One region of the Streptomyces sp. PU-14G genome, then DNA from elsewhere that is predicted to be linked to it. Evidence: riboswitches for the same ligand, from Rfam matches in the RefSeq annotation. Region 1 holds a riboswitch; the other holds the start of a gene.

Region 1 (14,870 bases):
GTCCGTACGGGGTGCGGGGGCCTCCGTCACCGCTGGGCACGGCGGGCGCGGGCGGCGCCGACACCCCGAACGGGACCCCCGAAGTGAGGCCGGGATAAGCGACCGACATAATGTCGGTCGTGGCGACAGCAACAGCAGTAGAAACCGGGCACGCGCACCCGTCGGTCAACCGGCCGAACCTCACCAGCGTCGGAACCATCATTTGGCTGAGTTCCGAGCTGATGTTCTTCGCGGCCCTCTTCGCGATGTACTTCACCCTCCGATCGGTGACCGGCGCCGACTACTGGAAGGAACACGCCTCAGAGCTGAACCTTCCGTTCTCGGCGACGAACACCACGATCCTGGTGCTCTCCTCACTCACCTGTCAGCTCGGCGTCTTCGCCGCCGAGCGGGGTGACGTCAAGAAGCTCCGCGCGTGGTTCATCGTCACCTTCGTGATGGGTGCGATCTTTATCGGCGGCCAGGTCTTCGAATACACGGAGCTGGTCAAGGAGGGCACCTCGCTCTCCTCGAGTCCGTACGGATCGGTGTTCTACCTGACTACCGGCTTCCACGGGATGCACGTGACAGGCGGCCTCATCGCCTTCCTGTTCGTCCTGGGACGCACCTACGCGGCCAGGCGGTTCACACACCACCAGGCCACGGCCGCCATCGTCGTGTCCTACTACTGGCACTTCGTCGATGTCGTCTGGATCGGCCTCTTCGCCACGATCTACCTGATCCGGTGACCGTGCGGGCGCGGCGACGCCGCGCGCCGTACCGCCCAGGCGGACCACGGCCATAACGGACAGACGCAGTACGGACAGACACCGCATCGACGAGAAGATCCTGACACCGGGGTAATCCGTGAAAAAGCTCTCCGCACGACGGCGCCATCCGCTGGCGGCGCTTGTCGTTCTACTCTTCGCGCTGGCGGCCACCGGGGGGCTGTACACCGCGTTCGCTCCCGCGGGTGAGGCCAAGGCCGAGAAGCAGGAGTCGAGTAAGTCCCTCGCCATCGAGGAGGGCAAGAAGCTCTACGCCACCGGGTGCTCCAGCTGCCACGGAACCGGCGGCCAGGGGACCAGCGACGGTCCCAGCCTGGTCGGTGTCGGGGCCGCGGCGGTGGACTTCCAGGTCGGCACGGGGCGTATGCCGGCTCAGCAGCCCGGCGCTCAGGTGCCCAAGAAGAAGAACATCTACAGCCAGGACGAGATCAACCAGCTCGCCGCGTACGTCGCCTCGCTGGGCTCGGGCCCGAGCCAGCCCAACAAGAAGGCGTACGACCCGGCTGGTGCCGATGTCGCCAACGGTGGCGAACTCTTCCGCACCAACTGCTCGCAGTGCCACAACTTCACCGGTGAGGGCGGCGCCCTCACGCACGGCAAGTTCGCGCCCGACCTCGGCGATGTCGACCCCAAGCACATCTACGAGGCCATGCAGACCGGGCCGCAGAACATGCCGTCCTTCACCGACGGCGCGCTTCCCGAGAAGGACAAGCGCGACATCGTCGCCTACGTGAAGGAGGTCAACAGCGACAAGTCCGAGAGCCCTGGCGGGTTCAAGCTCGGTGGCTTCGGCCCCGTCAGCGAGGGCCTGTTCGCCTGGATCTTCGGCCTCGGCGCGATGGTGGCCGTCGCTACCTGGGTCGCCGCTCGGACCGCAAAGGCCAAGAAGTCATGAGTAGCGAGACTGGACCAGACGAGAACGTGTCAGACGAGAACCTGCCGAAAGAGCAGGGACCGGCACACGGCGAGGTAGCCCGCAAGGACGACCCGTTCGCCGACCCGGGGCTGCCGCCCCACGAGCACCGCATCCAGGACATCGACGAGCAGGCGGCCAAGCGCTCCGAGCGCACCGTCGCCTTCATCTTCACGATCTCGATGCTGGCCACGATCGGCTTCATCGCCTCCTTCGTGGCCTTCCCGATCGACAAGATCGTCTATGTCTGGCCGCTCGGCCACATCAGCGCGCTCAACCTGGCGCTGGGCCTGACGCTCGGCGTGGCCCTCTTCTGCATCGGCGCGGGCGCGGTCCACTGGGCCCGCACGCTGATGTCCGACGAGGAGATGGTCGACGAGCGGCACGCCATCGCGGCCGAGCCCGAGGTCCGCGAGAAGGTCATCTCGGACTTCAAGCAGGGTGCCAAGGAGTCCGCGCTCGGCCGCCGCAAGCTGATCCGCAACACGATGTTCGGCGCGGTCGCCCTGGTGCCGCTCTCCGGCGTCGTCCTGCTGCGCGACCTGGGCCCGCTGCCCGAGGACAAGCTGCGGCACACGGCCTGGAAGAAGGGCAAGCTGCTCGTCAACGAGAACACGAGCGAGCCGCTGCGCCCCGAGGACATCGCCGTCGGTTCGCTCACCTTCGCCCGTCCCGAGGGCCTGGAGCACCACGACGAGGACTTCCAGACCGAGATCGCCAAGGCGGCCCTGATGATCGTCCGGCTGGAGCCGGGTGACATCAAGGACAAGCGCGAGCTGGACTGGTCGCACGAGGGCATTGTCGCGTTCTCGAAGATCTGCACGCACGTCGGCTGCCCCGTCAGCCTCTACGAGCAGCAGACCCACCACGTCCTGTGCCCGTGCCACCAGTCGACGTTCGACCTCGCCGACGGTGCGCGCGTGCTCTTCGGGCCCGCCGGCCACCCGCTGCCGCAGCTGAACATCAGCGTCAACAAGGACGGCTACCTCGAAGCGCAGGGCGACTTCGATGTGCCCGTCGGTCCGGCCTTCTGGGAGCGCGGATGAGTACTGCAACCGAGGCCCGGGGCAGCGCCGCTGCCGAGGGCAAGAAAAAGGCACCCGCCGGGGAGCGGGTCGCCGACTGGGCCGACGGCCGGCTGGGGATCTACAGCCTCGCCAAGGCCAACATGCGCAAGATCTTCCCGGACCACTGGTCCTTCATGCTGGGTGAGGTCGCGCTCTACAGCTTCATCATCATCATCCTGACGGGTGTGTATCTGACGCTGTTCTTCCACCCGTCGATGAACGAGGTGGAGTACCACGGTGCCTACACGCCGATGCACGGTATCCAGATGTCGGAGGCGTACGCCTCGACGCTGGACATCAGCTTCGACGTGCGCGGCGGTCTGCTGGTGCGGCAGATCCACCACTGGGCGGCGTTGATCTTCCTCGCGGCGATGTTCGTGCACATGATGCGCGTCTTCTTCACGGGGGCGTTCCGCAAGCCGCGCGAGGTCAACTGGGTCTTCGGGTTCCTGCTCTTCGTGCTGGGCATGTTCACCGGTTTCACCGGCTACTCGCTGCCGGACGACCTGCTGTCGGGTACGGGTGTGCGCTTCATGGAGGGCGCGATCCTGTCGGTGCCGATCGTGGGCACGTACCTGTCGATGTTCCTGTTCGGCGGGGAGTTCCCGGGGGACGACTTCGTCGCGCGGTTCTACTCGATCCACATCCTGCTGTTGCCGGGCATCATGCTCGGACTGCTGGTGGCGCACCTGATCCTGGTCTTCTACCACAAGCACACGCAGTTCGCGGGTGCCGGGCGGAAGAACACCAACGTGGTGGGCATGCCGCTGCTGCCGGTGTACATGGCCAAGGCGGGTGGCTTCTTCTTCCTGGTCTTCGGCGTGATCGCCGCCATCTCGGCGCTGTTCACGATCAACCCGATCTGGGTGCTGGGCCCCTACCGGCCCGACCAGGTGTCCACCAACGCGCAACCCGACTGGTACATGGGCTTCTCCGAGGGCCTGATCCGGGTGATGCCTGGCTGGGAGATCAACCTGTGGGGCCACACGCTGGTCCTGGGCGTGCTGATCCCGCTGGTGATCTTCCCGCTGGTGCTGGTGGCGATCGCGGTGTACCCGTTCATCGAGTCCTGGGTGACCAAGGACAAGCGGGAGCACCACATCGCGGACCGGCCGCGGAACGCGCCGACGCGTACGGCGTTCGGTGCGGCGTGGATCGCGTGGTACTTCGTGCTGCTGGTCGGTGGTGGCAACGACCTGTGGGCGACGCACTTCAACCTGTCGATCAACGCGATCACGTGGTTCGTGCGGGTGGCGTTCTTCGTCGCGCCCGTGGTGGTGTTCGTGATCACGCGGCGGGTGTGTATGGGTCTGCAGCGCAAGGACCGGGAGAAGGTCCTGCACGGGCGCGAGACCGGCACCATCAAGCGGCTGCCGCACGGTGAGTTCGTGGAGGTCCACGAGCCGCTGTCCCAGGAGCAGCTGCACACGCTGACGGCGCACGACCAGTACCAGCCGGTCGAGGTGGGTGCGGCCACCGACGAGAACGGTGTGCAGCGCAAGGTCACGCGTGGTCAGAAGCTGCGGTCGCGCCTGTCGAAGGGGTACTACGGCGAGTCCGGGCAGATTCCCAAGCCCACGCAGGAGGAGTACCGCGAGATCGAAAGCAGCCACGGTCACCACTGACCGCGCGCCGCACAGCTGAATCCGCCACACCGGGAGGGGTTCACGGGTACGTCCCGTGGGCCCCTCCCGGCTGTGCCGGGACGCACCGCCCCTCCGGCCGCCTTCCACCCCGCTGCCCACGGGGTGAACAGGCGACCACGCCGCCCGGGCGGGCTCGATAGGGTGGCGGCACCATTGCGTCGGTCTATAGCCAGGATGTGGTTCCCATGAGCGCTGCTCCCCCCGCCGGAGGCGACACCGTGGCGGCGCGTACCTGGCCCGACGTGCTCAGCGCACTGCTCGCCGGCGAGGACCTGGGCGAGGACGCCACCGCGTGGGCGATGGATCGGATCATGCGGGGCGAGGCCACCGACGCGCAGATCGCGGGATTCGCCGTCGCGCTCCGGGCCAAGGGCGAGACGGTCGAGGAGATCTCCGGGCTGGTGCGCGCCATGTACGCGCACGCGCGGACGATCGAGGTGCCGGGGCCTTCCGTGGACATCGTCGGCACCGGAGGCGACCGGGCCAAGACGGTCAACATCTCGACCATGTCCTCGATCGTCGTCGCCGGAGCGGGCGTGAAGGTCGTCAAGCACGGCAACCGGGCCTCCTCCAGCGCCAGCGGAGCCTCCGACGTCCTGGAGAAGCTCGGAGTCGATCTGGAGCTGAGCCCCGAGCGGGTCGCCGAGGTGGCGGCCGAGGCCGGCATCACCTTCTGCTTCGCGGTGCGGTTCCACCCCTCGCTGCGGCACGTCGGCACCGCGCGCAAGGAGTTGGGCATCGCCACCCCGTTCAACTTCCTGGGGCCGCTCACCAACCCGGCGCGGGTCCGCGCCCAGGCCACCGGGGTCGCCGACGCGCGGATGGCCCCGATCATCGCGGGCGTGCTGGCGGCCCGCGGCTCCTCCGCGTTGGTCTTCCGCGGGGACGACGGGCTGGACGAGCTGACCACCACGGCGACGTCCACCGTGTGGATCGTCCGCGACGGCGCGGTGCGGGAGGAGAGCTTCGACCCGCGCGACGTCGGCCTCGAACTGGTGCCCGTCGAGGCGCTGAGGGGCGCCGACGCCGCCTACAACGCGGACGTGGCACGGCGGCTGCTGGACGGCGAGCGGGGGCCCGTGCGGGAAGCCGTCGTGCTGAACTCGGCCGCCGCGTTCACCGCGCTCACGCCCACCGACGCGCCGCTGAGCGAGCAGATCGCCGCCGGCATGCGGCGCGCCGCCGAGTCCATCGACTCCGGCGCGGCCCGCGCGGCACTGGAACGGTGGGTGGAGGCCAGCCACCGGCGGTGACGCGCCCCGGAGGGGGCGCGGGGAACGGCGCGACAAGCCACCACCCACCGGCAGACCGCTCGCTGCGGGCGGCGGCACCTCCTCGCCGGAGCATGCGCTGGAGGTGCACAGGAAGCCCGAGGCCGCGTGCGGGAGGCCGCCGCCGAGCCGGCGGCGGCCTCCCGGCCAGGGCGCGGGGCCGCACCCCGTGCTGCGGCCCCGCGCCGGGAGGCGGGCGTCACTTCCGCGCCGCCGCCTCCAGCGCCGCCACGTCCAGCTTCACCATGCCGAGCATGGCCGCGGTGACGGCCTCGGCCTGCGCGCTGTCCGCCGTGTCCAGCAGCTCGAAGAGCCGCCGCGGCACGATCTGCCAGGACAGGCCGTACTTGTCCTTGAGCCAGCCGCACTGGACCTCCTGGCCGCCGTCCGCCGTCAGCTTCTCCCACAGGGTGTCCACCTCCTCCTGCGAGTCGCAGTCCACCTGGAGCGAGATCGCCTCGGTGAAGGAGAACTCGGGGCCGCCGTTGAGCGCCACGTACTCCCGTCCTGCCAGCTCGAAGTCGACCGTCATCACCGAGCCCGGCTTCCCGGGTCCCGTCTCGCCGTAGCGGGTGACGCCCAGGACGCGGGAGTCGTCGAAGAGGGAGACGTAGAACTCGGCCGCCTCCTCGGCCTGGGTGTCGAACCACAGGAACGTCTTGATCTTCTGGGACTGCCGCATGGCCGTCATCTCCTGGTCGGTCGGTTCACTGGCTCGGTCGGTTCACGCCGTCTGTCAGTACAGACCGACCGGGAACCGGAAACTCATCGCCTGGCCCGGGTGTCGCCCCGTTCGACCCCGCCGGACCAGTGGCCGGCGACCGCGCCGGTCGACGCCAGCGTGATGCAGCCGACCGCCAGCCACTGGAGGCCACTGAGCCGCTCGCCCAGCAGCACGAGACCCGCACAGCCCGCGGCGACCGGCTCCAGTGACTGCAGCACACCGACCACCCTGGCGGGGAGGCGGCGCAGCGCGGCCAGTTCGAGGGAGTAGGGAGCCGCCGCCGACAGCACCGCCACACCCAGCCCCGCGACCAGGACGCGGGGCTCGGCCAGCCGGGCCCCGGCGTCGGCCAGCCCGAGGGGCGCGGTCAGCACGGCCGCCCAGCAGACGGCCAGCGCCAGCGGGCCGCCGCCACTCGTCGTGGCGCCGGTGCGCCTGCTCAGCAGCAGGTAAGCGGCCATCGAGACCCCCGAGGCCGCCGCCCAGGCCACCCCGGCCGGGTCGAGGGGCGCTCCGCCTGAGCCCGGCAGCGTGAACAGCGCGAGCCCGGTGGCGGCGAGCACGCCCCAGGCCGCGTTCCCCCAGCGGCGGGCCAGCAGCAGGGAGAGGGCGAGCGGGCCCGAGAGCTGGATCGTCATGACGACGCCGAGGGGCAGGTGCGCCATGGCGAGGTAGGAGAGGTTCATCCCGGCTATGGCGGTACCGAAGGCGAGGACGAGCAGCGCGGAGCGGCGGTCGCGGGGCAGCCGTGGGCGCCACAGCGCCAGCAGTGTCAGCGCGGCCAGCCCCAGCCGGAGCGCCACGACACCGAGTGGCCCGCCCGCCGCGTCGAACAGGCCCTTGCCGAGCGCCTGTCCCGTCTGGACGCTGACGACGCTGCCGAGGACCAGCAGCGGGGCGGTTGTCGCGGGGGAGGGCCGGGTGCCTGTGGAGCCTGTAGAGCCTGTGGACTCAGTCGGCGAGACCACCGGGCTCCCCGCGCTCGGGCCCGTCGTGCACGGTGCTGCGACCGCCGACCACCAGCCGGTCGACGCCCTCGGGGCGCCGCAGCCAGGCGCGGAGGGTGCCGCAGGCGCAGCGGGAGTAGACGAGGGTCCCCTCGGCGACCTGGTGCCGGGAGACGGTCTCGTACGGATCGCGCAGCGGCCAGCCGCAAGTGGCGCAGCGACCGCCGCCGGAGGAGCGGTGGATGTCCATGCGCCCCAGCGTCCTGCCGGTGCAGCATGCACGTCCATCGCATCTTTGTGCACACAACCGTGCTGTCCTGCCGCACGGTTGCCGGATGATGGCCACATGATCGATCTGCGGCTCCTGCACACCCTGCGCGTGCTCCACTCCGAGGGCACCGTGACGGCCGCGGCGCGGGCTCTCCACCTCTCGCCCTCCGCGGTCTCCCAGCAGTTGCGTCAGCTCGCGCAGCAGACCGAGGCCGAACTCCTGCGCCAGGACGGTCGCACGCTGCGGCTCACCCCCGCGGGACGGGTGCTGCTGCGCCACGCCGACGTGCTGCACGCGCAGTGGGAGCAGGCCCGAGCCGAGCTCTCCGCGACCGGCGGCGGGGGCCGGCAGACGCTGCGCGTCGAGGGGTTCACCACCACCATGGCCTCACTCCTCGCCCCCACGGCGCACGAACTGCGGCACGCACGACCACCCGTCCACGTGCTCCTCCACGAGTCGGACACCCGACTGAGCTACCAGCGGCTGCTCGCGGACCAGGCGGACATCGCCGTGCTCACCCCGCACCCCGACAGCCCCACCGTCGACGACCCGCGCTTCACCCAACGGCCGCTTCTGGACGACGTCCTGGACCTCGTCGTGCCGGCCGGGCATCCGCTGACCGGTCGGCGACCCGTCGACCTGGCGGAGGCGGCGGCGGAGGACTGGATCACGCCCCACCACGACCAGGACCGGCTCATCCAGGCGCTGTGCGCCGCCGCCGGGTTCACCCCCCGCCGTCTGCACCACTCGGACGAATGGCCCGCCATCCTCGCCATGATCGGCCACGGCCTGGGGGTGTGCCTGGTGCCGCGGCTGATGTCGACGGCAGGTCACCCGCGGGTCGTGCGGGTGCCGGTGCAGGGAAGTCCGCCGCCGTTCCGGCGGGTGCTGACCGCGGTGCGGCGGGGCAGCGAGGAACAGCCCGCCGTCGCCGCAGGCCTGGCCGCCCTGCGGGAGCGGGCCGCCGTGCTCACACAGCACCCGGCGGCGGAGTGACCAGACGCTCTCTTCGCCCGCCACGGGCGGAAGCGGGGGCCCCGCGGGCGGGACGTAGCCCCGCGGGCGGGACGTAGCCTCGCGGGCGGGACGTAGCCTCGTGGGGCGGAGGGCGAACCGAGGACGTGCACCTGGCCTCGGTCCGGCCGTACCCGATCCGTCCACATCTGAGGGAGACGCTGTGCCGGAAGCCCGACGCTCGCCCGACGCCGCGGGCACCCGAGCGGTCCCGCCGCTGACCGGTTTCACCGTCGCCGTGACGGCCGCACGCCGGGCCGAGGAGCTCGGCGCGCTGCTCCAGCGGCGCGGCGCCCGCGTCCTCTACGCCCCGGCGCTGCGCATCGTCCCGCTCACCGACGACGCGGAACTCCGCGACGCCACCCGGCAGCTCGTGGCCGACCCCCCGCACCTCACCGTCGTCACCACAGGCATCGGCTTCCGCGGCTGGATGGAGGCGGCGGACGACTGGGGCACGGGGGAGGCGCTGCGGGAGGCGCTCGCCGGGGGTGAGGTGCTCGCCCGCGGGCCGAAGGCGTGCGGGGCCATCCGCGCCGCCGGGCTCCGCGAAGCGTGGTCGCCCGCTTCCGAGTCCTCCGGCGAAGTACGCGAACACCTGCTCGCCCGCGGCGATCTGACCGGCGTCCGTGTCGCCGTCCAGCTGCACGGAGAACCCCTCGGTGAGTTCCTCGACGCGCTGCGCGGCGCGGGCGCCGACGTCGTTCCCGTGCCGGTCTACCGCTCCACGCGACCGCTCGACCCCGGGCCCCTCGACCGGCTGATCGAGGCGCTGGCCGCCGGTGAGGTCGACGCCGTCACCTTCACCAGCGCCCCCGCTGTGGCCGGGCTGTTCGCCCGCGCCGAGGAGACCGGGGCGGTGGACGCGCTGACCCGGGCGCTGCGCGGGCGCGTCCAGGTCGCCTGCGTCGGTCCGGTCACCGCCGCGCCGCTGGCCGAGCGGGGCGTCCCCGCGTACTGGCCCGAGCGGTTTCGCACCGGCGCGCTGGTGCGCCAACTGTGCGAGCGGCTGCCCCGCTGACGGGCCCCGGCGGCAACGGGGGCCGTCCGGATCGTGGACGCACGGATGTGCCTCGAACACGCCGTGTGGCATACTCCAGCCCAGGTCACGAGCGACAGCGATCAAGGCCCCGGCCCGCTGTCCGGCAACCCTCCGTCCGTGGCGGGGTGCCCCGGGTGATGACCAGGCCGTAGGACAGCAAGGTCCACGGCAAGCGCGGATCCCTCTCCGCCAGGGGTCCTGGTCTACGAGGGAGTCTTTCGTGAGCAAGCGAATGCGCTAGGGCCGCTCCGGCCCCGTTCCCGTCTGCCGTCAGGCATGCAGCAAGGCGATGTCGTCGCCGTTCGTCGTTCACCCCTGCCCATGGAGCTTCCCCATGCCCTTCAATGCCACTTTTGCCCCGATTGATCCGTCCTGTACCCGGAGTGTGGAGCCCTCGGCGCAGCAGGCCGGCCGGCCCCTTCCCGTCCTCGGCCGCGACGTTCGCGTGCCCCTGGTCACCGGCGGGGAGGCGACCTACGCGGCGCTCGACTACGCCGCGAGCGCCCCCGCTCTCCAGCGGGTGTGGGACGACGTCGCCGCGTACGCGCCGTACTACGGCAGCGTGCACCGCGGCGCGGGCCACCTCTCGCAGCTCTCCACCGAGCTGTTCGAGCGCAGCAGGCGGACGGTGGCCGAGTTCCTCGGGTGCCGCGAGCACGACCAGGTGGTGTTCACCCGGGGGACCACCGACTCCCTCAACCTCCTCTCCGCGGCGCTGCCGCACGGCACGCGGGTGTTCGTGTTCGAGACCGAGCACCACGCCTCTCTGCTGCCGTGGCGCGCGCACGACGTCACGTACCTGGACGCGCCGCGCTCCCCCGAGGCCGCCGTCGCGACCCTGGAGTCGGCACTGCACGGCGCACCCGCCGGGCCGAAACTGGTGTGCGTGACGGGGGCGTCGAACGTCACCGGCGAGGTGTGGCCGGTCCGTGAGCTGGCGCGGGCCGCGCACCGGCACGGTGCCCGCCTCGTGCTGGACGCGGCGCAGCTCGCCCCGCACCGGCCGATCAGCCTCGTCGAACTGGAGGCCGACTGGGTGGCGCTGTCGGGGCACAAGCTGTACGCGCCCTTCGGCGCGGGTGTCCTGGCGGGCCGCGCGGACTGGCTCGTCCAGGCGGAGCCGTACCTGGCGGGCGGCGGTGCCAGCCGCCGGGTGGCGCGCGGCGCGGACGGCGGCGTGGAGGTGGAGTGGCACACCACGGCCGCCCGGCACGAGGCGGGTTCGCCGAACGTCATCGGCGCCTACGCCCTCGCCGCCGCCTGCCGCGCCCTCACCGAGGCGGGGTTCGACGGCCTGGTCGCCCGCGAGGAGGAGCTGCTGGCCCGGCTGCGTGCCGGTCTGGCCGACGTTCCCGAGGTGAGCGTCCTGTCCCTCTTCGGTGAGGGCGCCGACCAGGTGGGCGTGGTCTCCTTCGTCGTGGAAGGGTGGAACAGCTCGCACTTCGCGGCGGCACTGTCGGCCGAGTACGGCATCGGCGTGCGGGACGGTCTGTTCTGTGCGCACCCGCTGCTGCGCACCCTCCTCGGTCAGGAGGGCGACGCTCCCGGCGAGTGCGGAGCGCCCGAGACCGCGCCGGGCTCCCCGTCTGCGGCCGGAGGGTCCCCCGCGCTCAACGCCGTCCGGGTCAGCTTCGGTGCCGGGACGCCCGACGAGCACGTGGACCGGTTCACCGCCGCCGTACGGGAACTGGTGCGGGACGGGGCGCGCTGGAACTACCGCACGGAGGAGGGGCGGTGCGTCCCCGAGACCCCGGAGCGCACCGCGCGCTGACGGCCTGCCCGCCTGCCTGCCCGCGCGCCGCCGCCGCCGCTCAGTAGGCCACCGTGAACCGGGCCCTGTGGTGCTGGGGCCGCTCGGCCTCGTCCAGCAGGGCCACGGCGAAGTCCTCCGTGGAGAGCGCCGAGCGGCCCGTCTCGTCCACCAGCAACTCGTCGGTCCCCAGCCGGTAGTGGCCGGTGCGGGCCCCGGGCGCCAGCAGCGCGGGCGGGCTCGCGTACGTCCACTCCAGGGCGGTGGCCTGCCGCAGGAGCAGCGCATACTGCGCGTCGCAGGCCCGCGCGATGGGGCGCCACTCCGCGGGAACGTACCTGGTGTCGTCGCCCACCCGGACGCGGCCCCCGGTGCCCGGCACGGTCAGACTGCCGGCGCCGCCGACCAGCAGCAGCCGAACGCCGGTGGTGGCGAGCCCGGCCAGCAGGCCGCGTGCCGCCAGTACCAGCCCCTCCTCGTTGCCGGGCGCGGGGCGGGTGGCGCTGATGACCAGGTCGTGGCCCTCACTGAGGGCGGCGACGTCACCGGAGTCGGCCGCGTCGCCCACTCGGTGCGCGGCCCCCGGGTGCAGGGCCGGAAACCGGGCCGGATCGCGGACGACGGCGGTGATCTCGTGGCCGCGCGCGAGGGCCTCGGCGACGACTCGGCTGCCGACGTTTCCTGCCGCGCCGAAGACTGCGATGCGCATGGTGTCCCCTTTCCTTGGATTTTCCTTGGGTTTTCCTTGGGCGCGCGTACTGATCTGACGAGGGGGAGAGCCGTGGATAGGACGTCAGTGAGGGCGGCCACGTGCGGCGCTGAGCCGCTCCAGCCCCCACACCGCCAGCGAGGCCGCCGCCAGCACGGCGCCCAGCACGCACGCCCCGCTCCAGCCGGCGCGCGCCCACACCAGGGCGGTCAGCGCCGAACCGGTGGCGCCGCCGACGAAGAAGCTGGTCATGAAGACGGAGTTGAACCGGTTGCGGGCCTCCGGACGCAGCCCGTACAGCACCGTCTGGCTGCTGTTGAGGACGGCCTGCTGTCCGACGTTCAGCGCGACGATGCCCACCGACAGCCACACCAGTGACCGTTCGCCCGCCAGGAGCAGCAGCCAGCCGCCGCCCAGCGTCACGATGCCGAACCCGGTCACGTACTGCACAAGACCCCGGTCGTTCAGCCGCCCCGCGAAGGTCATCGTCACCACGCCGACCACCCCGAAGAGGCCGAACAGCCCGATCTGCGTCTCCGACCAGCCGAAGGGCGGCCGGGCCAGCAGGAACGTCAGCGCGGTCAGCTGCACGCTGTAGGCCGCCAGGCACAGTGCGCCGATCGCCGACCGCCAGCGCAGCAGCGGCACCTCGCGCAGCAGGGACAGGGAGGAGCGCAGCAGCGCCGGATACGACAGCCGTGCGGTGGAGCGCACGTGCGGCAGGAAGCGGTGCAGGAGCAGCGCCATCACCGCCACCGGTATCGCGCTGACCCAGTAGACGGTGCGCCAGCCGCCCAGCCCGGCCAGCACGCCCGAGACCGTGCGGGCCAGCAGCCCTCCCAACAGCACGCCGGACATCACGGTGGCCACCGCCCGGCCGCGCGCCTCGTCCGGTACGAGCGCTGCCGCGTACCCGACGACGACCTGGGCGCCCACCGCCGTCAACGCGACGGCGACGGTGCCGGCGAGCAGCAGCGGGCCGGTGGGCGCGGCGGACGTCAGGGCGAGGAACACCGCGGTCGCTGCCAGCAGCCCGACGGCCAGGCGGCGTCGGTCGAGCACGTCACCCAGCGGGACGATCAAGAGCAGGCCGAGCGCGTAACCGGCCTGCGAGGCCGTCACGACGAAGCCGGCGAGGGTGGCGCTGATGTGCAGGTCGCTGGTGATGAGGTCGAGGAGCGGCTGGGCGAAGTAGTTGCCGGCGCAGGAGAGTCCGGTGGCGACGGCCATCAGGAGCAGCAGGCCGCGGCGGGGGGCCGCGGCCGGGGGAGTGCTCCCGGGAGGAAGTCCGGGCGAGGGCGTGGGCGCGGGCGCAGGGTCGGTCCTGGCCCGAGGTGCGGCGTCGATGAGGGCCCGGACGGTGGCGTCGGCCCTGCCCCGGGGTGCGGTGTCGGTCATGTCCTCAGGCTGCGGCCGACGCTGTCGATGAGTCCAACACATCCTTGTCATGCGAACGATCGCGAAATGAGATCGATGCTCGTAGAGTTCCGCGCATGGAACTCCAGCAGCTGCGCTACGTCACCGCCGTCGCCGAGACCGGCGGCTTCACCCGGGCCGCCGAACGCTGCCACGTCGTCCAGTCCGCGCTCAGCCACCAGATCGCCAAGCTGGAGAAGGAGTTGGGGGCGCAATTGTTCGCGCGCACGAGCAGGCGCGTGCAGCTCACCCCCGCGGGCGAGGCGTTCCTGCCCGCGGCGCGCCAGTCACTGGAGGCCGCCGAACGCGCCGCCGCCGAGGTCGCAGCGGCCACCGGCGAGATCCGCGGCACCCTCGCGCTCGGCGCCATCAGCACGATCGCCTCCGTCGACCTGCCCCGGCAGCTGCGCGACTACCACCAGCGCTACCCGCAGGTGCGCATCAACCTCACGTCGAGCCGCAGCGAACTGCTGGCCGAACAGGTCCGGCGCGGCACCCTCGACCTGGCCTTCCTCGGGGTGACCCCGTTCTTCCAGGCGAAGGGCGTACGCTCCCGCACCCTGCTGCGCGACCGGCACGTCGTCGTGGTCGCCCCCGGGCATCCGCTGGAGGAGGAGGGCGCAGCAGGACCGCTGGAGCTGGCCAGACTCACCCAGGAGACCTTCGTCGACTTCGCCGCGGGCAGCCACGCCCGCGCCCAGACCGAGGAGGTCTTCGCCGCCGCCGGCCTCCACCGCGACGTGGCCTTCGAGGCCTCCCACTGGGAGTTCCTCGCCGCTCTCGTCCGCAACGGCATGGCCGTCGCCATGCTCCCCTCGGCCTTCGTCTCCCAGCTCTCCGGGCTGCGCGTCCTCCCCGTCCGCGACGGCCCCCGCCGCGAGGAACGTCTGGTGTGGAGCGCCACCCGGCTGACCCCGGCCGGCGCCGCGTTTCTCCGGGACCTGGGCGAGGACGGCGAGGTCTAACCGCCCAGCACCCGGCGCAGGTAGTCGTCGAGTCCTGCCGCCGCCCACGTGCGGGAGTCGGTCTCGTGCTCCCACACGAACACGTCCTCCTCCCGCCTCGGCACGCGGACGAAAGCGAACTGGTCGCCGCCCCCGTCGTCGCCGAAGAACAGCAGCGGCTCGAAGGGCATGTACAGCCCCGCGAACGCGGGCGAGGAGCGGAACGCGGCGTTGTCGGCCGCGATCCGCGCGGCGCTCCACACCACGTCGGTGCCGTCCTCGTCGCGTACGCCGTCGCACTCCCGCAGCAGCGCGGCCAGCGCCTCGGGCAGCGGCTGCCCGAGGGCGCGCGGTATCCCGGCGAGCGCCCTCTCGGTGGCCGGGGCCGCCGG
Region 2 (7,597 bases), on a different contig from region 1:
TCGCCGACGGGTGCGGGCCTGCGCGCGAGGGCATTCGGCGCCTCCCGGGGACGAAGGGGGAAGGCTGAATCGTCCGAGCACGGAATTCTTTTGCGGAGCTCGAAAGGAAGCCAAGCTGATTCCTTACCGGTATCGATCATGTGTAGACGATGCGGGGGTCACGGAGGGAGACTCCCGCTCAACGGACCGGGGTTGGTGGTGCCAAGGGGGTTGGCGGTGCCAGAGGGTCCACAGCACGGAGCACGTTCTGAGGGTTCGCAGGGTCTAAAGGGGCAGGGAAGAAGATGGATCGGCGTCGATTTCTGGGTATGGCCGCGACCGGGGTGGCCTCAGCGGCGGGAATGACCGCTCTGAGCGGCTGCGGCAGTGGGCCTGGATCCGGCGAGGTCACGTTGAAGCTCGTCGCTGCCGACTACGGCAACCCCGGAGGGAACAACAGCTCGAAGATCTACTGGCAGAAACTCGCCGACGCCTTCACCCGGAAACACCCCGAGATCTCCGTCGACGTCACCGTGTACAGCTGGAACGACATCGGCAAGAAGCTCGGTGACATGGTCGACTCCGGCAACCCGCCGGACATCGCCCAGGTCGACTCGTACGCCAGCTGGGCCGCCGAGGGGAAGCTCTACAAGGTCAGCGAGCTGCTTCCCATACCCGACCAGGCCGAATTCCTCGTCTCCCTCGCGGAGGCCGGTGAGGTGCAGCGCGTGCAGTACGGCCTGCCGTTCGTCACCAGCACGCGGGTGCTCATGTACAACAAGGACCTCTTCGCCAAGGCGGGACTCGATCCTGACAAGCCGCCGGAGAGCTGGGAGACGCTCAAGTCGGCCGCCCGCAGGCTCAAGCAGGCCGGGGTCGAGATCCCCTACGGACTGCCGCTCGGCCCCGAGGAAGCCCAGGGCGAGGCGCTGATGTGGTGCCTCGGCAACGGCGGCTCCTACGTCGACAGCGTCGGCAACTACACCATCAACTCGCCCGAGAACATCGAGACGATGGAGTGGCTGCGCGACAACCTCGTCGTCCCCGGCTACACCGAGCCCGACCCGCAGCGCGTCGACCGCCAGAAACTCTTCGAGGCCTTCAGTGCCGGCAAGGTCGGCGTCCTGAACGGGCACCCCACCCTGGTGCAGCAGGCCGACGAGAAGGGACTCTCCTACGGCACCGGCAAGCTGCCGGGCCGGGACGGGCCCGCCGACGGCACCCTGGGCGTCGGCGACTGGATGATGGCCTTCAAGAAGAACGGCCACCGGGAGGCGTGCGGCAAGTTCCTCTCCTTCGTCTACGAGGAGAAGAACCACTACGCCTTCGCCGCCAGGTACGGGCTGCTGCCCGTCACCACCAGCGCGTCCGAGCGGATGCGCAAGGACAAGAAGCACAAGAAGCTGTGGCCCTTCCTCGACCAGCTCGCCGGTGCCGAGTTCTACCCGGTCGGCAAGGTCTCGTGGACCGGCACCAACGCCGCTCTGAAGAAGTCCGTCGGCAAGGCCGCGATGAAGGGCGGCGACCCGAAGGCTGTCCTCACGGCGCTCCAGCGCAAGGCGGAGGCGGCCGAGAAGGCGGAGTCGTAGGGGCGCCGTACCGTGGAGGAATGAGCGCACCGAACGGGGACACCGGCGACAGGGAGGACGAGCGCGCGGGCGACCGCGACGCGGAGCCTGCGGGCGGCGGTGCCGCGGCGGGGCTCTCGGACGAGGACAGGGCCGTGCTGGCCTTCGCCGCGCGCGGGTGGCCCTCGCCCGGTGAGAAGGAGCGGGCCGTCAGGGAGCGGCTCGGCATGTCCCCGGTCCGCTACTACCAGTACCTGAACGCCCTGCTCGACGACGTGCGGGCGGCGGAGTACGACCCTGTGACGGTCAACCGCCTGCGGCGGCTGCGGCAGGCGAACCGCGACCGCACGCGCTGACGCGACCGCACGCGCCGACGCGACCGCACGCGCTGACGCGACGGCACCCGCTGACGCGCGCGCGGCGGCGTCATCCTGGTTAGGGTGCGGTCATGTCGCCTGCATCCCTGCCCGAACCGCGGACGGAGGAGGGGCGCGCGGGGCTCGCCGCGCTCCGCGCCGAACCCGCGCGCGCCGTACTGGCTTTCGACTTCGACGGCACCCTGGCACCCATCGTCGCCGATCCGCGTGCGGCGCGGGCCCACCCCGACGCGGTGCCGGTGCTCGCCCGGCTCGCCCCGCACCTGGCGGGCATCGCGGTGATCACGGGCCGGCCCGCGGCCGACGCCGTGCGCTTCGGCGGCTTCGAGGGCGCGGCCGGGCTCGAAGGCCTGACCGTGCTGGGCGCCTACGGCGCCGAACGGTGGGACGCCGCCGACGGCTCCGTCCGCGCGCCCGAACCCCCGCCAGGGGTGGCCGCGGTCAGGGAAGAACTCCCCGCGCTGCTGCGGGAGGTGGGCGCGCCCGAGGGCACCTGGACGGAGGACAAGGGGAGAGCGCTCGCGGTGCACACCCGGCGCGCGGCCTCCCCCGACGAGGCCCTCGCCGCCCTGCGCGCCCCCCTGTACGCCCTCGCCGAACGGCACGGGCTCATGGTCGAACCGGGCCGCCTGGTCCTCGAACTGCGGCCTCCGGGTGCGGACAAGGGCGCCGCGCTGGCGGACTTCGTACGCGAGAAGCACGCGGGCGCCGTCGCCTACGCGGGCGATGACCTGGGCGACCTGCCCGCCTACGAAACCGTCACCGCCTTGAGGGGTGACGGGGTACCGGGCCTGCTGCTCTACAGCGCCCCCCAGTCCGGGGACGAGACCGTTGCGCGGCTCGCGGAGCGCGCGGATGTCACGGTCAGCGGCCCGGCGGGCCTGACGGCCTGGCTGCGCGGCCTCGCGGAGGCGCTCACCGCGTCACGTTAGCTCCCGCAGCTGGTCGAGAAGCCAGCGGGCGGGCGGGTGTGCGGTGGCCGTCTCGGCAAGGCGGCGGGAGTGCGACGCACGGGTGGCCGCGTCGAGTCGGAGCGCGGCGTGCACGGCACCCGCGGTCTCCCGCACATCGAACGGGTTGACGCAGAAGGCGTCGGCCGCCATCTCCTCGTGCGCGCCGGCCTCCCGCGAGAGCACCAGCGCGCAGCCCTCGTCAGAGACGACGGGGATCTCCTTGGCGACCAGGTTCATCCCGTCCCGGATGGGGTTCACGAGCGCGACGTCCGCCATCCGGTACGCCGCGAGCGACCGTGCGAAGTCGTCCTTGACGTGCAGGACGACGGGCGTCCACCCGGGGGTGCCGAAGGCGGTGTTGATCTCCTCGGCGACCCGGCCGACCTCGGCGGTGTACTCGCGGTAGACGGCGAGGTCCTGGCGCGAGGGGTAGGCGAAGGCGAGGTGGACGACGTGTTCGCGCCACTCGGGGTGGTCGGTGAGCAGCCTTCGGTAGGCGTGGAGGCCGCGCACGATGTTCTTGGACAGCTCGGTGCGGTCGACCCGCACCAGAGTCCTGCGGGGCAGCCCGTCGGGCCCGGTGCCCACCTGGTCCCGCAGCTGGGACATCCGTTCCGCGACGTCGTCGCGGTGTGCCCGCTCCCGCAGGAAGTCGCCGTCAGCGCCCAGCGGGTGCACCCCGATCCGGGTCGTGCGGCCCTGGTACGTCACGGACAGCGTGCCGTCGTCCACCGAGACGTCCGCGCCGAGTACCTGTTCGCAGCACTCGGTGAACAGGCGCGCCCAGCGGGCGGTCAGGAACGCGGTGCGGTCGGCGCCGAGCATGCCGCGCAGGACGTCTGCCGCGACGTCGTCGGGCAGCATCCCGTAGTAGTCGGCAGGCGCCCAGGGGGTGTGGGAGAAGTGGCCGATCCGCAGGTCGGGGCGGCGCTCGCGGAGGATCCTGGGGGCGAGGGTGAGGTGGTAGTCCTGCACCAGCACGGTGGCGCCCTGCTCGGCCTCCCGTGCGAGGGCGTCGGCGAAGGCGGTGTTGTACGCCTCGTACTGCGCCCACTGGCGAGTGAACCCCTCATCGAACACGGGTTCGAGTGGCGTCTGGTACAGCATGTGGTGGGTGAACCACAGCACCGAGTTGGCCACGCCGTGATAGGCCGCCTCGAACGTCTCCGCCGGGATGTCGAGCATCCGTACGGCCTGGCCCCCGGTCTCCTCGCGGTCCAGGTGGCCGCCCGTGCGCCGGGCCGCCTCGCGGTCGCCCTCGCCGAGCGCCGCGCACACCCACACCGCGTCCGACCCCGACCCGATGGCCGACAGGCCGGAGACGAGGCCGCCGCCGCCGCGCTTGGCGGTGAGCGTGCCGTCCTGAGCGAGCGCGTAGGACACGGGCCCGCGGTTGGAGGCGACGAGTACCTGCGACGACGCGGGGGACGACGCCGAGGAAGAGGCCTTCGGTGATGTTGCTCCAGCGACCATGCGCGGAGCCTAGCCGTCCCCGAATCCGCTCAAACGTACGCGTGGCCGCCGAACCCCTCGCGCGTGGCGAACCCGGACACCCGCCGCACGCGGCGCCGTCACGCTGCCGCTCGCCGCGCACGGCGCCGTCAGGCGGTCACCTGCCGCACGCGGCGCCGTCACGCTGCCACCCGCCGCTGCCCGTATTCGGGCACCGTGCACATCGGCGGGCGCTCCTCCGCGTCCACCAGGTGGCCGCGGGGCTCGAAGGTGCCCCCTTCGCCCCGTTCGAACTGGGTCAGCGGCGTCGCCCCCGACCGTCCGCCCAGCACGCTCGGGCCGTCGTGACCGCCCCGGTGGTCGTCCAGCCCGACACCGCGTTCGATGCGGCGCTGCGCCGTGGCGTAGATGGCGGTGGCCATCCTGCCCAGCGCCGGCCCGTCCTGGTTGCGGTGCAGGCGCACCCCCACGTCGACCTGGGCCAGCGCGTCGAGGCCGACCAGCTCCAGCGCGTCGACGAGCAGCGCCAGCTCCACCCCGTACCCGACCGGGAACGGCAGCCGCTCCAGCAGCGACCTGCGGGCCGCGTACTCGCCGCCCAGCGGCTGCACAAGACCGGCCAGGCGCGGCCAGTGCAGGTTGAGCAGCGGCCGTGCCACCAACTCCGTCACCCGCCCGCCGCCCGCCGGACTGCCCCGCAGCGGGCGGTCGTACATCGCCTTGACCAGCTGCACGTCGGGCTCCGTCAGCAGCGGGCCGACGATGCCGGTGACGAAGTCGGGCGAGAACTCGCGCAGGTCGGCGTCGACGAAGCAGATGATGTCACCGCGCGTCACCATCAGTGAGCGCCACAGCACCTCGCCCTTGCCGGGTCTGGCCGGTACCCGGGGCAGCACCTCGTCGCGGTGCACGACCCGGGCACCGGCCGCCGTCGCGACCGCGCCGGTGCCGTCGGTGGAGCCGGAGTTCATGACGATCACCTCGTCCACCAGCGATGTTCCGGTGGCCGGGTGGGGGGAGGCCAGCTCGCGGCGGATGATCGAGACGATCTCGCCGACGGTGGCCTCCTCGTTGAGGGCGGGCAGCACCACGCTGACCGTGGTGCCCGTGCGTCGCTTGGCCGCCAGGAGCGCCTCCAGCGGCCGGTCGGCGGCGCGCCAGGAGCGGCGCCGCAGCCATTGGCCCACTTCATCGAGCACGTGCGCGCCTTCCTGTGGTCCGACGGGGGGAGGTACGGACGGTCAGCGGTGATCCATCTCGCGGTTCGGACGTCCCTCTCAAGCGTGACCGCCGTCGGTTACAGTCTTGAACAACGCAGGCGGCCTCCGCATCTCGGGGGCCCGAACAAACGCCCGAGCGGTCTGCCGCCCGGCGCCATAGTGCAGCTCATCCAGAGGGGCAGAGGGAACGGCCCGTTGAAGCCCCGGCAACCATCCCGCGATCCGCGCGTACGCGGACAGCTGTGGCGAGACCGCCTCGTGGGGACGGTGCCAATTCCGGCCCGTGGCGAGATACGACACGGGGAAGATGAGGAGAAAGGGCCTCGCCTCACATGGCTGTGCAAACAGTTTCAGCGAACAGCACCACCGCCTCCGACGCCCCGGCGCCCTACGACCTGGGCGCGGCCGTCGCCCTCTCCTGCCGCGAGTGCGGCACCCGCACCCCGCTCGGCCCCAGCTTCGTGTGCCTGGAGTGTTTCGGCCCGCTGGAGGTCGCCTACGAGCTGCCGACCGGTGACCCGGAGGGGCTGCGCGAGCGCATCGAGTCAGGGCCCGCCTCGATGTGGCGCTACGCGCCGCTGCTGCCGGTGCCCGCCGACGTCGCCGCGAAGCCGAACCTCAACCCCGGCTTCACGCAGCTGGTGAAGGCCGACCGGCTCGCCGCCGAGCTGGGCGTGACCGGCGGCCTCTACGTCAAGGACGACTCGGGCAACCCCACCCACTCCTTCAAGGACCGCCCGGTCGCCATCGCCCTGGAGGCCGCCCGCGCCTTCGGCTTCACCACGCTCTCGTGCTCCTCGACCGGCAACCTGGCCGGCGCCGTGGGGGCGGCTGCCTCCCGCGCGGGGCTGCGCAGCTGCGTGTTCATCCCCGACGGACTCGAACAGTCCAAGGTCGTGATGGCCGCGGTCTACGGGGGCGACCTGGTCGCGATCGACGGCACGTACGACGACGTGAACCGCTTCTGCTCCGAGCTGATCGGCGACCCGCTGGGTGAGGGCTGGGGCTTCACCAACGTCAACCTGCGGCCCTTCTACGCGGAGGGCTCCAAGTCGCTGGCGTACGAGATCTGCGAACAGCTCGGCTGGCGGCTGCCCGACCAGATCGTCATCCCCGTGGCCTCGGGATGCCAGCTCGTGAAGATCGACAAGGGGCTGCGCGAGCTGATCCAGCTCGGGCTGGTCGAGGACAAGCCGTTCCGGATCTTCGCAGCCCAGGCCGAGGGCTGTTCGCCGGTCTCCCGCGCCTACAAGGACGGGACGAACGCCGTCCGCCCCGTCAAGCAGCCCGACACCGTCGCCAAGTCCCTCGCCATCGGCGACCCCGCCGACGGTCCGTACGTCATCGACATCTGCAAGCGGACCGGCGGAGCCGTCGACGACGTCGACGACGAGCAGATCGTGGACGCCATGAAGCTGCTCGCGCGGACGGAGGGCGTGTTCGCGGAGACAGCGGGCGGCGTCACGCTGGGTGTGACGCGCAAGCTGATCGAGGCTGGGGCGATCGATCCGACGCTGACGACGGTGGTCCTCAACACCGGTGACGGCCTCAAGACCCTGGATGCCGTGGCGCCCACGGCCCGGCCCACCGCCGTCATCCGGCCCAGCCTCGGCGCGTTCCGCGACGCAGGCCTGGCCTGAGCAGCCGCTTCTCGCCCCGGCCCGCGCGGCGACCCCCTCCGACGTAAGGAAGATGCGAAACATGAGCGTGAACGTCCGGATCCCGACCATCCTGCGCACCTACACCGGTGGCCAGGCGGAGGTCGCCGCCGAGGGCGGCACCCTCGCCGAGGTGCTGTCTGACCTGGAGAAGAACCACGCGGGGATCAGCGCCCGCGTCCTCGACGACACCGGCAAGCTGCGCCGCTTCGTCAACGTCTACGTCAACGACGACGACGTCCGGTTCGAGCAGGGCCTGCAGACGCCGACACCGGACGGCGCGGGCGTCTCCATCATCCCGGCGGTGGCCGGCGGCTGAACGTCCGGCTCCCGCGTCCCACGCGGAACACGGAATCGCCCCCTCCGGATCGAATCCGGAGGGGGCGATTC

Evidence for each region. Region 1 has a riboswitch for S-adenosylmethionine ahead of AB8Z75_RS03910 (aminotransferase class V-fold PLP-dependent enzyme). Riboswitches for the same ligand answer to the same signal wherever they lie in the genome.
Region 2: linked by a shared signal. The riboswitch ahead of thrC (threonine synthase) and the one ahead of AB8Z75_RS03910 (aminotransferase class V-fold PLP-dependent enzyme) in region 1 are both predicted to bind S-adenosylmethionine.

What each region holds. Positions count from the first base shown of each region.
Region 1 is NZ_JASKYT010000017.1:6,911-21,780, forward strand. It holds gene AB8Z75_RS03860 (heme-copper oxidase subunit III) at 111-728, shown strand; gene AB8Z75_RS03865 (c-type cytochrome) at 847-1,662, shown strand; gene AB8Z75_RS03870 (Rieske 2Fe-2S domain-containing protein) at 1,659-2,726, shown strand; gene AB8Z75_RS03875 (cytochrome bc complex cytochrome b subunit) at 2,723-4,372, shown strand; gene trpD (anthranilate phosphoribosyltransferase) at 4,579-5,646, shown strand; gene AB8Z75_RS03885 (VOC family protein) at 5,864-6,346, opposite strand; gene AB8Z75_RS03890 (DMT family transporter) at 6,430-7,356, opposite strand; gene AB8Z75_RS03895 (hypothetical protein) at 7,340-7,585, opposite strand; gene AB8Z75_RS03900 (LysR substrate-binding domain-containing protein) at 7,682-8,602, shown strand; partial or broken gene AB8Z75_RS03905 (uroporphyrinogen-III synthase) at 8,784-9,632, shown strand; SAM riboswitch class IV at 9,722-9,840, shown strand; gene AB8Z75_RS03910 (aminotransferase class V-fold PLP-dependent enzyme) at 9,994-11,430, shown strand; gene AB8Z75_RS03915 (NAD(P)-dependent oxidoreductase) at 11,471-12,118, opposite strand; gene AB8Z75_RS03920 (MFS transporter) at 12,203-13,516, opposite strand; gene AB8Z75_RS03925 (LysR substrate-binding domain-containing protein) at 13,612-14,499, shown strand; gene AB8Z75_RS03930 (SMI1/KNR4 family protein) at 14,496-14,870, opposite strand, start outside.
Region 2 is NZ_JASKYT010000306.1:231-7,827, forward strand. It holds gene AB8Z75_RS26830 (extracellular solute-binding protein) at 309-1,568, shown strand; gene AB8Z75_RS26835 (DUF3263 domain-containing protein) at 1,589-1,903, shown strand; gene otsB (trehalose-phosphatase) at 1,996-2,856, shown strand; gene AB8Z75_RS26845 (trehalose-6-phosphate synthase) at 2,848-4,350, opposite strand; gene AB8Z75_RS26850 (glucosyl-3-phosphoglycerate synthase) at 4,509-5,528, opposite strand; SAM riboswitch class I at 5,713-5,863, shown strand; gene thrC (threonine synthase) at 5,882-7,189, shown strand; gene AB8Z75_RS26860 (MoaD/ThiS family protein) at 7,251-7,526, shown strand.